Rhodopseudomonas palustris HaA2: one gene and its partner. The protein of the gene in region 1 interacts with the protein of each later gene in a pairwise test. Links are inferred from orthologs where the notes say so. Each region holds a gene or a part of one and is shown on either strand. Other genes may lie near its edges. The genes, in order: RPB_RS05305 and RPB_RS01270.

Evidence for each region.
Region 2: the proteins of RPB_RS05305 (region 1) and RPB_RS01270 interact in binary tests that used the Escherichia coli proteins (3 or more experiments, as listed by UniProt). The link is inferred for Rhodopseudomonas palustris HaA2 from one-to-one orthologs.

The regions. Positions count from the first base shown.
Region 1 is NC_007778.1:1,202,048-1,207,870, forward strand. What follows is about bases 1,860-4,855. They hold RPB_RS05305 (sulfate/molybdate ABC transporter ATP-binding protein), read left to right. Parts: upstream 1,860-2,832; coding sequence 2,833-3,879; downstream 3,880-4,855. Other genes in these bases: cysT (sulfate ABC transporter permease subunit CysT), read left to right, coding at 1,860-1,918; cysW (sulfate ABC transporter permease subunit CysW), read left to right, coding at 1,923-2,843; RPB_RS05310 (alpha/beta fold hydrolase), read right to left, coding at 3,893-4,750. Also shown: RPB_RS05290 (sulfate ABC transporter substrate-binding protein), read left to right, coding at 1-822; more of cysT, read left to right, coding at 1,082-1,859; RPB_RS05315 (ArsR/SmtB family transcription factor), read left to right, coding at 4,924-5,349; RPB_RS05320 (rhodanese-like domain-containing protein), read right to left, coding at 5,368-5,736; RPB_RS05325 (NAD(P)/FAD-dependent oxidoreductase), read right to left, coding at 5,762-5,823. UniProt on the Escherichia coli protein: Part of the ABC transporter complex CysAWTP involved in sulfate/thiosulfate import. Responsible for energy coupling to the transport system.
Region 2 is NC_007778.1:284,676-290,376, reverse strand. Bases 1,834-4,707 are described here. They hold RPB_RS01270 (glutamate-5-semialdehyde dehydrogenase), read right to left. Parts: upstream 3,980-4,707; coding sequence 2,687-3,979; downstream 1,834-2,686. Other genes in these bases: proB (glutamate 5-kinase), read right to left, coding at 4,132-4,707; RPB_RS01275 (nicotinate-nucleotide adenylyltransferase), read right to left, coding at 2,027-2,656. Outside these bases: RPB_RS01295 (murein hydrolase activator EnvC family protein), read right to left, coding at 1-796; 23S rRNA (pseudouridine(1915)-N(3))-methyltransferase RlmH, read right to left, coding at 816-1,298; rsfS (ribosome silencing factor), read right to left, coding at 1,402-1,809; more of proB, read right to left, coding at 4,708-5,262; GTPase ObgE, read right to left, coding at 5,394-5,701. UniProt on the Escherichia coli protein: Catalyzes the NADPH-dependent reduction of L-glutamate 5-phosphate into L-glutamate 5-semialdehyde and phosphate. The product spontaneously undergoes cyclization to form 1-pyrroline-5-carboxylate.

The DNA of each region.
Region 1 (5,823 bases):
ACCGTCACGATCAAGCAGTCGCACGGCGGCTCCGGCTCGCAGGCGCGCTCGGTGATCGACGGTCTGCAGGCCGACGTCGTGACGCTGGCGCTGGCCTACGACATCGACGCGATCGCCAACAAGGGGCTGCTGACCAAGGACTGGCAGAAGCGTCTGCCGCAGAATGCGTCGCCCTACACCTCGACCATCGTGTTCCTGGTGCGCAAGGGCAATCCGAAGGGCATCAAGGACTGGCACGATCTGATCAGGCCCGGAATCAGCGTGATCACGCCGAACCCGAAGACCTCCGGCGGCGCGCGCTGGAATTATCTGGCGGCCTGGGGCTACGCGCTGAAGACGGAGGGATCGGAGGACAAGGCGCGCGACTTCGTCGGGAACATTTACAAGAATGTGCCGGTGCTGGACACCGGCGCCCGCGGCGCGACCATGACCTTCGTCCAGCGTGGCGTCGGCGACGTGCTGCTGGCGTGGGAGAACGAGGCATTCCTGGCGGTCAAGGAATTCGGCAAGGACAGATTCGAGATCGTGGTGCCGTCGATCTCGATTCGCGCCGAGCCGCCGGTGGCGCTGGTCGACAGCGTGGTCGACAAGAAAGGTACCCGGGCAGTGGCCGAAGCCTATCTGCAGTATTGGTACACCAAGGAAGGTCAGGAAATCGCCGCACGGAACTTCTATCGTCCGCGCGATTCGGAGATTGCCAACAAGCACGCCTTCGCGAAGGTCGAGTTGTTCACCATCGACGAATTGTTCGGCGGCTGGACCAAGGCGCAGACGACGCACTTCACCGACGGTGGGGTGTTCGACAAGATCTACAAGAACTGAGCGACGCGATCGCCGTGCGATCGATTTTGGGGGATGATGTGCTTCGCAGCAATCACAGCGCGCTCCCTCTCCCCGCCCGCGGGGAGAGGGCCCGGGTGAGGGGGCGTTTCCACGAGTCTGAGCCGCTCGGCCGTGTGGAGACGCCCCCTCACCCGCCGCGCATCTGGCGATGCGCGTCGACCTCTCCCCGCAGGCGGGGAGAGGTGAGGTTGCGCTCGGCGAACGCTGTCGTTCGTCCGGCGCGCCGTCGTGTGCTGCAGTGAGCGCGATCGCACGACGACGGTCGTTGCCGGGCTTCGGCCTCACCATGGGCCTGACCCTGATGTGGCTGTCGCTGATGATCCTGATTCCGCTGGCCGGGCTGTTCGTGAAGACGGCCGAACTCAGCCTCTCCGAATTCTGGGCGACGGTGACCGCGCCGCGCACGCTGCATGCCTTGAAGATCTCGTTCGGGCTGGCCTTCGCCGCCGCCTGCGTCAATCTGGTCGCCGGCCTGCTGATCGTCTGGGCGCTGGTGCGTTACAGCTTCCCCGGCCGGCGGATCTTCGACGCCATCGTCGACATCCCGTTCGCGCTGCCGACCGCGGTCGCCGGCATCGCGCTGACGACGCTGTTCGCGCAGAACGGCTGGCTCGGCGCGCCGCTCGCCGAACTCGGCATCAAGGTGGCGTTCACGCCGCTCGGGATTTTTCTGGCGATGGTGTTCATCGGGATTCCGTTCGTGGTGCGCACCGTGCAGCCGGTGCTGATCGATCTCGACGCCGAACTCGAGGAGGCCGCGGAATCGCTCGGGGCGTCGCGGCTACAGACCATCCGCCGCGTCATCCTGCCGTCGCTGACGCCGGCGGTGATGACCGGCTTCGCGCTCGCCTTCGCCCGCGCGGTCGGCGAATACGGTTCGGTGATCTTCATCGCCGGCAACCTGCCCAACGTCTCGGAGATCGCGCCGCTGCTGATCGTGATCCGGCTGGCGGAGTTCCGCTATGCCGACGCCACCGCGATCGCGGTGGTGATGCTGCTCTTCTCCTTCCTGATCATTCTCGTTCTGAACCGGCTGCAGCATTGGGCGCAGACCCGGTCGCTGGCGGGAGCGTGAGGCGATGACGCTGGTCGCGACCACATCCGTGAGGCGCTCCCCGCGCAAGCCTGCCGTCGCGGCCGGCGCACGTGCCGGGCAGCCGGCGCGGCGCCCGGCGCATGGCGAGCCGGCCTGGGTGCGCCTGCTGATCATCGGCTTCGCCGTGAGTTTTCTCACCGTCTTCGTGGTGCTGCCGCTGATCCTGGTGTTCTCGGAGGCGCTGTCGAAGGGCGTCTCGTTCTATCTCGACGCGCTGGCGGGAGACGAAGCGCTGGCGGCGATCCGGCTGACGCTGGTCGCGGCGGCGATCTCGGTCGGGCTCAATCTGGTGTTCGGCGTGATCGCCGCCTGGGCGATCGCGAAGTTCGAGTTTCGCGGCAAGACGCTGCTGATCACGCTGATCGATCTGCCGTTCTCGGTCAGCCCGGTGATCTCCGGCCTGGTATTCGTGCTGCTGTTCGGCGCGCAGGGCTTTGTCGGCCCGTGGCTGATGGCCCACGACGTGCGAATCCTGTTCGCGCTGCCGGCGATCGTGCTGGCGACCACCTTCGTGACCTTCCCGTTCGTCGCGCGCGAACTGATCCCGCTGATGCAGGAGCAGGGCCAGCACGAGGAAGAAGCCGCGATCTCGCTCGGCGCCAGCGGCTGGAAAACCTTCTGGCGGGTGACGCTGCCGAACATCAAATGGGGCCTGCTGTACGGCGTGCTGCTGTGCAATGCGCGGGCGATGGGCGAGTTCGGCGCGGTGTCGGTGGTGTCGGGTCACATCCGCGGCGAGACCAACACCATGCCGCTGCTGGTCGAAATTCTCTACAACGAGTATCAGATGGTCGCCGCCTTCGCGATCGCCTCGCTGCTGGCGCTGCTGGCGCTGGTGACGCTGATCGTCAAGACCATCTTGGAAGGCCGTATCGAGGAAGGGCTGCACACCGATGACCATTGAAGTCCGCAACATCGTCAAGCAATTCGGCAGTTTCCGCGCGCTCGACAATGTCGACCTGCGGGTCGAGACCGGCGAGCTGATGGCGCTGCTCGGCCCCTCCGGCTCCGGCAAGACCACGCTGCTGCGGATCATCGCCGGGCTGGAATGGCCCGACGCCGGCTCGATCGCGTTCGACGGCGAGGACGCGCTGGCGCGCGGCGCCGCCGAGCGCCATGTCGGCTTCGTGTTCCAGCACTACGCGCTGTTCCGGCACATGAGCGTGTTCGAGAACGTCGCCTTCGGTCTGCGGGTGCAGCCGCGCAAGATCCGCAAGAGCGAGGCGGAGATCAGAAAGCGCGTCGGCGATCTGCTCGATCTGGTGCAGCTCGGCTGGCTCGCCGACCGCTATCCGAACCAGCTCTCCGGCGGCCAGCGCCAGCGCATCGCGCTCGCCCGCGCGCTGGCGATCGAGCCGCGCATCCTGCTGCTCGACGAGCCGTTCGGCGCGCTCGACGCCAAGGTGCGCAAGGAACTACGCGCCTGGCTGCGCAATCTGCACGAGGAGATCCACGTCACCTCGATCTTCGTCACCCACGATCAGGAAGAGGCGCTCGAAGTCGCCAACCGCGTGGTGGTGATGGACAAGGGCCGGATCGAACAGATCGGCTCGCCCGGCGACGTCTACGAGCGCCCGGCCTCGGCCTTCGTGCACGGCTTCATCGGCGAATCCATCGTGCTGCCGGTCGAGGTGCGCGACGGCCGCGTGCGATTGGGCGACCGCGTGCTCGATCTGGCGCCGACCGACACGGCCTCCGGCCCGTCGAAACTGTTCGTCCGCCGCCACGATGTCGCGGTCGGCCCCAGCGGCAGCGGCGTGTTCGAGGGCGCGGTCAAGTCGGTGCGCGCGTTCGGCCCGATGCAGCGCGCCGATATCGTGCTGCAAGGCGTCGGCGGCGACACGCTGGTCGAGATCGACGCGCCGCGCGACCACTCACTCAAGGTCGGCGACCGCATCGGCCTGCAGCCGCAGCGCTACCGGATTTTCGCCGATCGCTGACCAATCCGCGGAACTACACGAGCAGGAAGTCGCGGATCAGCCGCAGCACCTCGTCGGGCCTGTCGTGCTGCAGCCAGTGCCCGGCGCCGGCGACGGTCTCGGCGCGCGCCTGTGGGAAATGATCGGCGATCCCCGCTTCGGCCGCATCGGAGAGAAAACTCTCGCCGGCGAACAGCAGCAGCGTCGGGCAGGTGATGCGGCCCCACAGCGCGACGTGATCGTCCGGCCACAGCCGGTGCGGCGCCATCACCCGCTGATGCGGATCGAACTTCCAGGAGTAGCTGCCGTCGTCGTTCTGCTTCACGCCGTAAGTGGCCAGATGCAGCGCCAGCTCCGGCGCCAGCCGCTTGTTGTGCGCCTGCATCTGCGCGGCCGCCTCGGCGATGTCGCGATAGCGCCGCGGCTCGCGGTTCTCGAGCGCTTCGAGCTGGCCGATCCATTTGCGGGTGCGCTCGTGCACCGGCGGCTTCGCCGCATCCGGCCTCACGGTGACGCCGTCGAGCACGACCAGCCGCGCGACCTGCTCGGGAAAGGTGCCGGCATAGATCAGGCTCACCATGCCGCCCATCGAATGGCCGACGATCGTGATCGGCCCGCGGCCTTCGAACGCCGGCAGCCGGGTGAGGTCGTAGACATATTCCGGCAGGCTGTAGCTGCCGCCGAGCGTCCAGTCGGAATCGCCGTGGCCGCGCAGATCCGGCGCGACGACGTGGAAATCCGCCCGCAGCGATCGCGCCAGGTGATCCCAGCTGCGCGCATGGTCGGCGCCGCCGTGGATCAGCAGCAGCGGCGGCGCGGTGTCGTTGCCCCAATCGGCGTAATGCAGCCGCAGCCCGTGCGACCGATAGAAGCGACTTTCCGGATTCTGCATGGTCTCTCGCGAATGAATCTGCCGGGCCGTCGCGCGCGGGGCGCGATGACGCGCGCGTGGTGGCGCAACAACAGGCTTGCTCAGGCGACTATGGGTTGCAACATCGGATCGATCGTCGGATTATCCTACGAGCGGTGAATTTCCAACTCCCTGTTCCTGCAAGAGGCGAACCGATGCCCGTGCCGAAGCGAGCCCGGAGACCATCGACCGATGGGCTTACGCATGTCGACACCGGCGAGCTGCGCGACAACGCGTTGGTCGCCAGTGAATTCCTCAAGACGTTGTCGAACCCGTCGCGGCTGGTGATGCTGTGCCTGCTCGCCGAGGGCGAGAGGTCGGTGTCGGAACTCGCAACCACGCTGGACGAGCGTCAGCCGACGGTGTCGCAGCAGCTCGCGCGGCTGCGCGGCGAGCGGCTGGTGGAGACCCGCCGCGACGGGCAGCAGGTGTTCTATTCGCTCGCGAGCGATGAAGTCCGCAGCCTGATTCTCGTGCTGCACGCGATCTTCTGCGCCAAGCCGCGCGGCAAGGCGGCCAAGGTCACGGTGCTGCGGCCGGTCAAGACGGTCGCCGCGAAGAAGACCGCCGCGCGCCGATAGCTCGGAGCGGAGCGGCGATCAGTCCGCCTTGGACCCGAACAGCCGCTTGAACAGGCCCGGCGGTTGCGGCCCCTTCACGGTGTCGAAGCCGGCCTTGCGCCACGCCAGAATGCCGCCGCCCAGCACATAGGGCTCGCAGACTCCGTTCGCTTTCGCCGCGATCTGGCCGGCATACATCCGCGTGCGTCCGCCGGAATGGCAGAAGAAGATCGCCTTGCGGCCGTGCGCGTCGCGCAGGTCGCCGTGCCTGAAGCCGGTCAGCGGCAGTTCGATCGCGCCGTCGATGCGCTCGCGCTCGATCTCGTGGCGCTCGCGGACGTCGACCAGCACCGCGCCGGCGTCCAGCAACCGCTGCGCCTCGATCGGCGATATCGTCTTCACACCCATCGTCGTCGGCTCCCGGCAGGTCGCATCAGCGGAACGTCGTCAGATAGTGCCGTTCGAACAGCCGCTTCAGCCAGTGGAACAGCTTCA
Region 2 (5,701 bases), 920 kb from region 1 along the record:
GGCTGTCGACCTGTCGCGACAGCGAGAGCGCCCGCGCGCGCTCGGTTTCGATATCCTTTTCGACCCCGCTCTGCTTGTGCTGACGTTCGTCGATCAGCGCGGCGAGCCGGGTCTGGTCGGCGGTCATGCTGCCGCGGTCGGTGGCGAGCTGGTCGCGCTCCGCGGCGATCGTCTTGCGGACGGCGATCAGTTCGCCGAGGTCGGTGGCGAGCCGGTCGGCGCGCTCGCGCAAGTCGGGCACCACGGCGCCGAGCAGGATCGCTGTGCGAAGTGATTTCAGCGCATCTTCGGGGCGGACCAGCAGCGCCGGCGGCGCACGGCGACCGGCGCGCTGCAGCGCGGCCAGAACTTCGCCGATTTCGCCGCGGCGCTGATCGAGCGACGTGCGGATCCGGCTCTCGCGGGCGTCGAGCGGAACCAACCGCGCTTCGGCCTCGCTGATGCGGGCTTCGACCGCGCGGACCTTGGCGGCGATGTCGATCAGTTGCTGATTGAGTTTGGTGCGATCCTCACCGATCGCGGCGAGATCCGCCCTGAGCTTGTCCTGCAGCTCGGTGGCGCGTTTCTGCTGCTGGCGCGCGGCTTCGAGTTCCTGTTCGCGTTGCCGGATCAGATCGATGGTCGGCGGTGGCGCCGGCACCGCGGCCGGGACTGTCTGCGCCTGCGCCGCGACAATGGTCGCGCCCGACATCAAAACCAATCCACCGGAGACGAGGCTCGCCGAGAGCAGCGCGACCGACGGCCAGCCCGCACCCGAGGCTTGGTCCTTCGCAGCCGTGGCAAGGTGGTGTTGCATCTGATCGCTGCGGCGCTCGCTAGGCACGGTGATAAGGATGTCCCGCCAAAATCGTCGCGGCCCGGTAGATCTGCTCCAGCAGCATCACGCGGACCATCTGGTGCGGCCAAGTCGCGGCGCCGAACGACAGGCACAGCTTTGCCTTGCGCCGCAATTCAGGCAAAAGTCCGTCCGCCCCGCCGATCACGAAAATAGTACCGGGCACCGATTCGTCCCGCCAGCGGCCGAGCTGGGCCGCGAAGGCGGCGCTGTCGACGCTCTTGCCGCGTTCGTCGAGCGTCACCAGCGCCCCGCCGTCCGGAACCAGCGCCGCGATCGCGGCGGCTTCCTCCGCCATCCGCGTGGCGGCATCGCGGGCGCGGCTCTCGCTGATTTCATGGATGTCCAGGCCGCGAAAGCCGAGCTTGCGGCCGATATCGTCGAACCGGGCGCGATAGCGCTCGGCGAGTTCGCGTTCGGGGCCTTGCTTGAGTTTGCCGACGGCAATCACGGTCAGGCGCATCGGCTTGCGCTCCCCGCGCTGCGCCGTCCTGTCTCAGGCGTCGACTGAGAGACACGCACATGCATACACGCGCTCGCGGACAGCGCGGGCAAGATCTCGACGGCTACAGCGTCTTCGCCGGTTGAGGTCCCTGAGTCCACAATCGTTCGATATTGTAGAACTCGCGAACCTCCGGCCTGAACACGTGCAGCACCACGTCGCCGCAATCCATCAGCACCCAATCGCAATTGGTCAGGCCCTCGACGTGGATCTTGGTGATGCCGGCTTCCTTCAGCGCCTTCGCGACGTTTTCGGCGATCGCGCCGACATGGCGGTTCACCCGACCGCTGGCGACGACGACGTAGTCGAACATGGCCGACTTGCCACGGATATCGATGGCGATCGGCTCCTCCGCCTTCATGTCGTCGAGGCGGGAGAGGATCAGTTGCAGCGTCTCCTCGGCCGTCAACGGCGTCGCGGAGATCGCATCGGGAGTCAGCGATTCAGCGGCGGATCGCGAAGCGGCAGCCATCGAGGTGGGAGCCTTCGAGTTTGCAGTCTTCGAAGTCGCCGTCCTGGACTTGACCGCCTTCGCGGCGGCCGGCTTCGGCAGAGCCGACTTGGACAATACAGATGTGGTCAGGGACCTTTCCTTTCACTGTATCGCGCGCGCGCCGAATCCCGGCGCCTGAGAACCATACTAGGCATGTGGGGGGCGCGGTTTCAACATTCCAGACGGCGCGGCTGCTTCATTTCTTCCAACTTCCGTCGGGGTTCCGGAGCGAGGTCGACGATAGCGGCGATTTCAGGCCGGTCAGGAAGATCCATGAGGGCGGCGCCCGGTCGGCCAGCGTCGCGGCGGCATTGCCTGCGAGTCGGTAGCGCTTGAGAGTCTGGGCGGCGGGCGCGGCGAGGGCGCGGAACGTCGCCGGCGGGCGGTCGATCACCGCGATCGGCAGCGACGTCGCAATTCGCTGCCAGCGCTGCCAGCGATGGAACTGCGCCAGATTGTCGGCGCCCATGATCCAGACGAAACGTGCGCCCGGGCAGTGTCGCAGCAGATAGTCGATGGTGTCGGCGGTATAGCGGGTGCCGATCGCGGCTTCGAGGCAGCTCACCTGGATGCGTGGATCGTCGGCCATCGCCTGCGCCGCGCCGACTCGGGCGTCGAGTTCGCGCAAGGCCGTGACGTCCTTCAGCGGGTTGCCGGGCGACACCAGCCACCAGATCCGGTCGAGCTTGAGCCGGGTCAGCGCGAAGCGGCTGATCGCGCGATGCGCTTCGTGCGGCGGGTTGAAGGAGCCGCCGAGCAGGCCGATCCGCATCCCGGGGCTGTAGGCCGGAACGGCGCGGCGGGCCGCCACAGGATCGGGCGTCAATTCAGGCTCCGCGCCGGCGGGTCGGGTTGCTCACGGCCGGGTCTGCCCGGTGCCGTGAATGCGATACTTGAAGGTCGTGAGCTGCTCGGCGCCGACCGGGCCACGGGCGTGGAACTTGCCGGTGGCGATGCCGATCTCGGCACCGAAGCCGAACTCGCCGCCGTCGGCGAACTGGGTCGAGGCGTTGTGCAGCACGATCGCGGAATCGACCTCGCCGAGAAATTTCGCGGCGGTCTGCGCATCCTCGGCGACGATCGCGTCGGTGTGGTGCGAGCCGTGATCGTGGATATGCACGATCGCATCGTCGACGTCGTCGACCACCTTCGCGGCGATCACCGCGTCGAGATATTCGGTGTCCCAGTCCTGATCGGTCGCGGGCTTCACCCGCGCATCGGCGTGCTGCACGATGGCGTCGCCGCGCACTTCGCAGCCGGCGTCGATCAGCATCGCCACCAGTGGCGCGAGATGCGTATCAGCGGCAGCGCGGTCGATCAGCAGCGTCTCGGCGGCGCCGCACACGCCGGTGCGCCGCATCTTGGCGTTGAGCACGATCGACTTCGCCATGTCGAGATCGGCGCTGCGATCGATATAGACGTGGTTGACGCCTTCGAGATGCGCGAATACCGGCACGCGCGCTTCACTCTCGACCCGCGCCACCAGGCTCTTGCCGCCGCGCGGCACGATCACGTCGACAGAGCCGTTCAGCCCGCCAAGTAACAAGCCCACCGCGGCGCGATCGCGGGTCGGCACCAGCGTGATAGCGGCTTCCGGCAACCCCGCCTCGCGAAGACCCTGCACCAGACAGTCGTGGATCGCACGGCCGGAGCGAAAACTCTCCGAGCCGCCGCGCAGGATCACCGCATTGCCGGATTTCAGGCACAGCACGCCGGCATCGGCGGTGACGTTGGGGCGGCTCTCGTAGATCACCGCGACGACGCCGAGCGGCACCCGGACGCGCTCGATCGTCATGCCGTTCGGCCGCTGCCAGCTTTCGGTGACGGCGCCGACCGGATCAGGAATGCCGCGGACCACGGCGATGCCTTCGGCCATGGCTTCGACCCGCGCGGGCGTCAGCGTCAGCCGGTCGAGGAAGGCGGAATTGGCGCCCGAGGCGTTGGCGTCGGCGACGTCCTCGGCATTGGCGGCCAAAATCTTGTCGGCGCCGGCCCGGATCGCCCGCTCCATCGCCTCCAGCGCGCGGTTCTTCTGCTCCGGCGAGGCCAGCGCCAGCACCCGCGCCGCAGCGCGCGCGCGGCGTCCGAGGTCGTGCATCAGCGTCGCGAGCTCGGCGCTGCCGTCGATGGCTTTGAGCGAGGCGGTCATGGGCGGTTCGGCCTGAAAAATACCTGTCTGATCATGTAAATAGGCGGAAAATGCCGGATCGCCAAGCTGGTTGCGGAGAAACCGGGCGAATACTCGCGCGTTGACAGCAGGCGGCGCCTCGCCGACAGCAGCCCGGAATTCGCGGCCCGAGACTAGCCCGGCGCCGTTCCCACCACCAGATCGTCGCGGTGGATCATCTCGGCGCGGCCGCTGACGCCGAGGATGCTCATCACGTCGGGCGAGGAGCGGCCCTTGATCCTGTCGGCGTCGTCGGCGTCGTAGGCGACCAAGCCGCGGCCGATTTCGTGGGTGTCCGGGCCGCGCACGATCACCGCGTCGCCGCGGGCGAACTGGCCGTCGACCCGGATCACGCCGGCCGGCAGCAGGCTCTTGCCGGCGCGCAGCGCCGTCACCGCGCCGGCGTCGATCGTCAGCGTGCCCTTCGGCTCCAGAGAACCCGCGATCCAGCGTTTGCGAGCCGTCACCGGGTTCGCGGGTGTCAGGAACCAGGTGCAGGGGCCGCCGCCGGCAATGGCCTTGAGCGGATGGTCGATCTTGCCCGAAGCGATCAGCATGTGGGTGCCGGCCGAGGTCGCGATCTTGGCGGCCTCGATCTTGGTGCGCATCCCGCCGCGCGACAGCTCCGAGCCGGCCGCGCCGGCCATGCCCTCGATTTCGGCGGTGACGGAGTCGACCACCGGGATCAGCTTCGCATCCGGATTGCTGCCGGGCGGGGCGGTGTAGAGGCCGTCGATGTCGGACAGCAGGATCAGGAGATCCGCACTCGCCATGGTCGCGACCCGCGCGGCGAGGCGGTCGTTGTCGCCGTAGCGGATTTCGTTGGTGGCGACGGTGTCGTTCTCGTTGATCACCGGTACCGCGCGCCATTCCAGCAGCTTGGCGATGGTCGAGCGGGCGTTGAGATAGCGCCGCCGCTCCTCGGTGTCCTGCAGCGTCACCAGGATCTGCCCAGCGCCGATCCCATGGTGGCCCAGCACTTCCGACCAGGTCCGCGCCAGCGCGATCTGGCCGACGGCCGCGGCGGCCTGGCTTTCCTCGAGCTTCAGCGCGCCGCGCGGCAGCTTCAGTCGGCTGCGGCCGAGCGCGATCGAGCCGGAGGAGACGATCATCACGTCGCGGCCGTCGCGATGCAGCTCGGCGATGTCGGCGGCGAGCGCGGCGAGCCATGTCGCCCGGACCTCGCCGGCGCCGGAATCGATCAGCAGCGAGGAGCCGACCTTGACGACGATGCGGCGGAAATCATGGAGCTTCGGGCGGGCCATCGGGACTATCGGGCGAGACGAGGACGGGACGCATCGGCGGCGCGCCGTCGACGGGCGGGTTGGTTTTGCCGCACCGAACCGGCGGGTGCAAGCGCGCCGGGCCGGCCTTGCGCCAAAGTGGCAGGCGCCGATCAGGCGTCCTGCGGCGCCCAGGGCTCGGCGTTGGCCGCGTTGTCGGCGGCACCCTTGGCCTTGTCGGAGACCGGCGCTTCGCCGATCACGGCGGCCAGCGCGCGCAGCGCTTCCGGCACGCCCTGCCCGGTGATGCCGGAGATCAGCAGCGGCGTCTTCTTCGCCGCGCGCTTGAGCCGGTCCTTCTGCTTCTTGAGCTCGTCGGGCTCGACCGCGTCGATCTTGTTCAGCGCCACGATCTCGATCTTGTCGGCGAGCGTCTCCGCATAGGCTTCGAGTTCGCCGCGCACTGTCTTGTAGGCCTTGC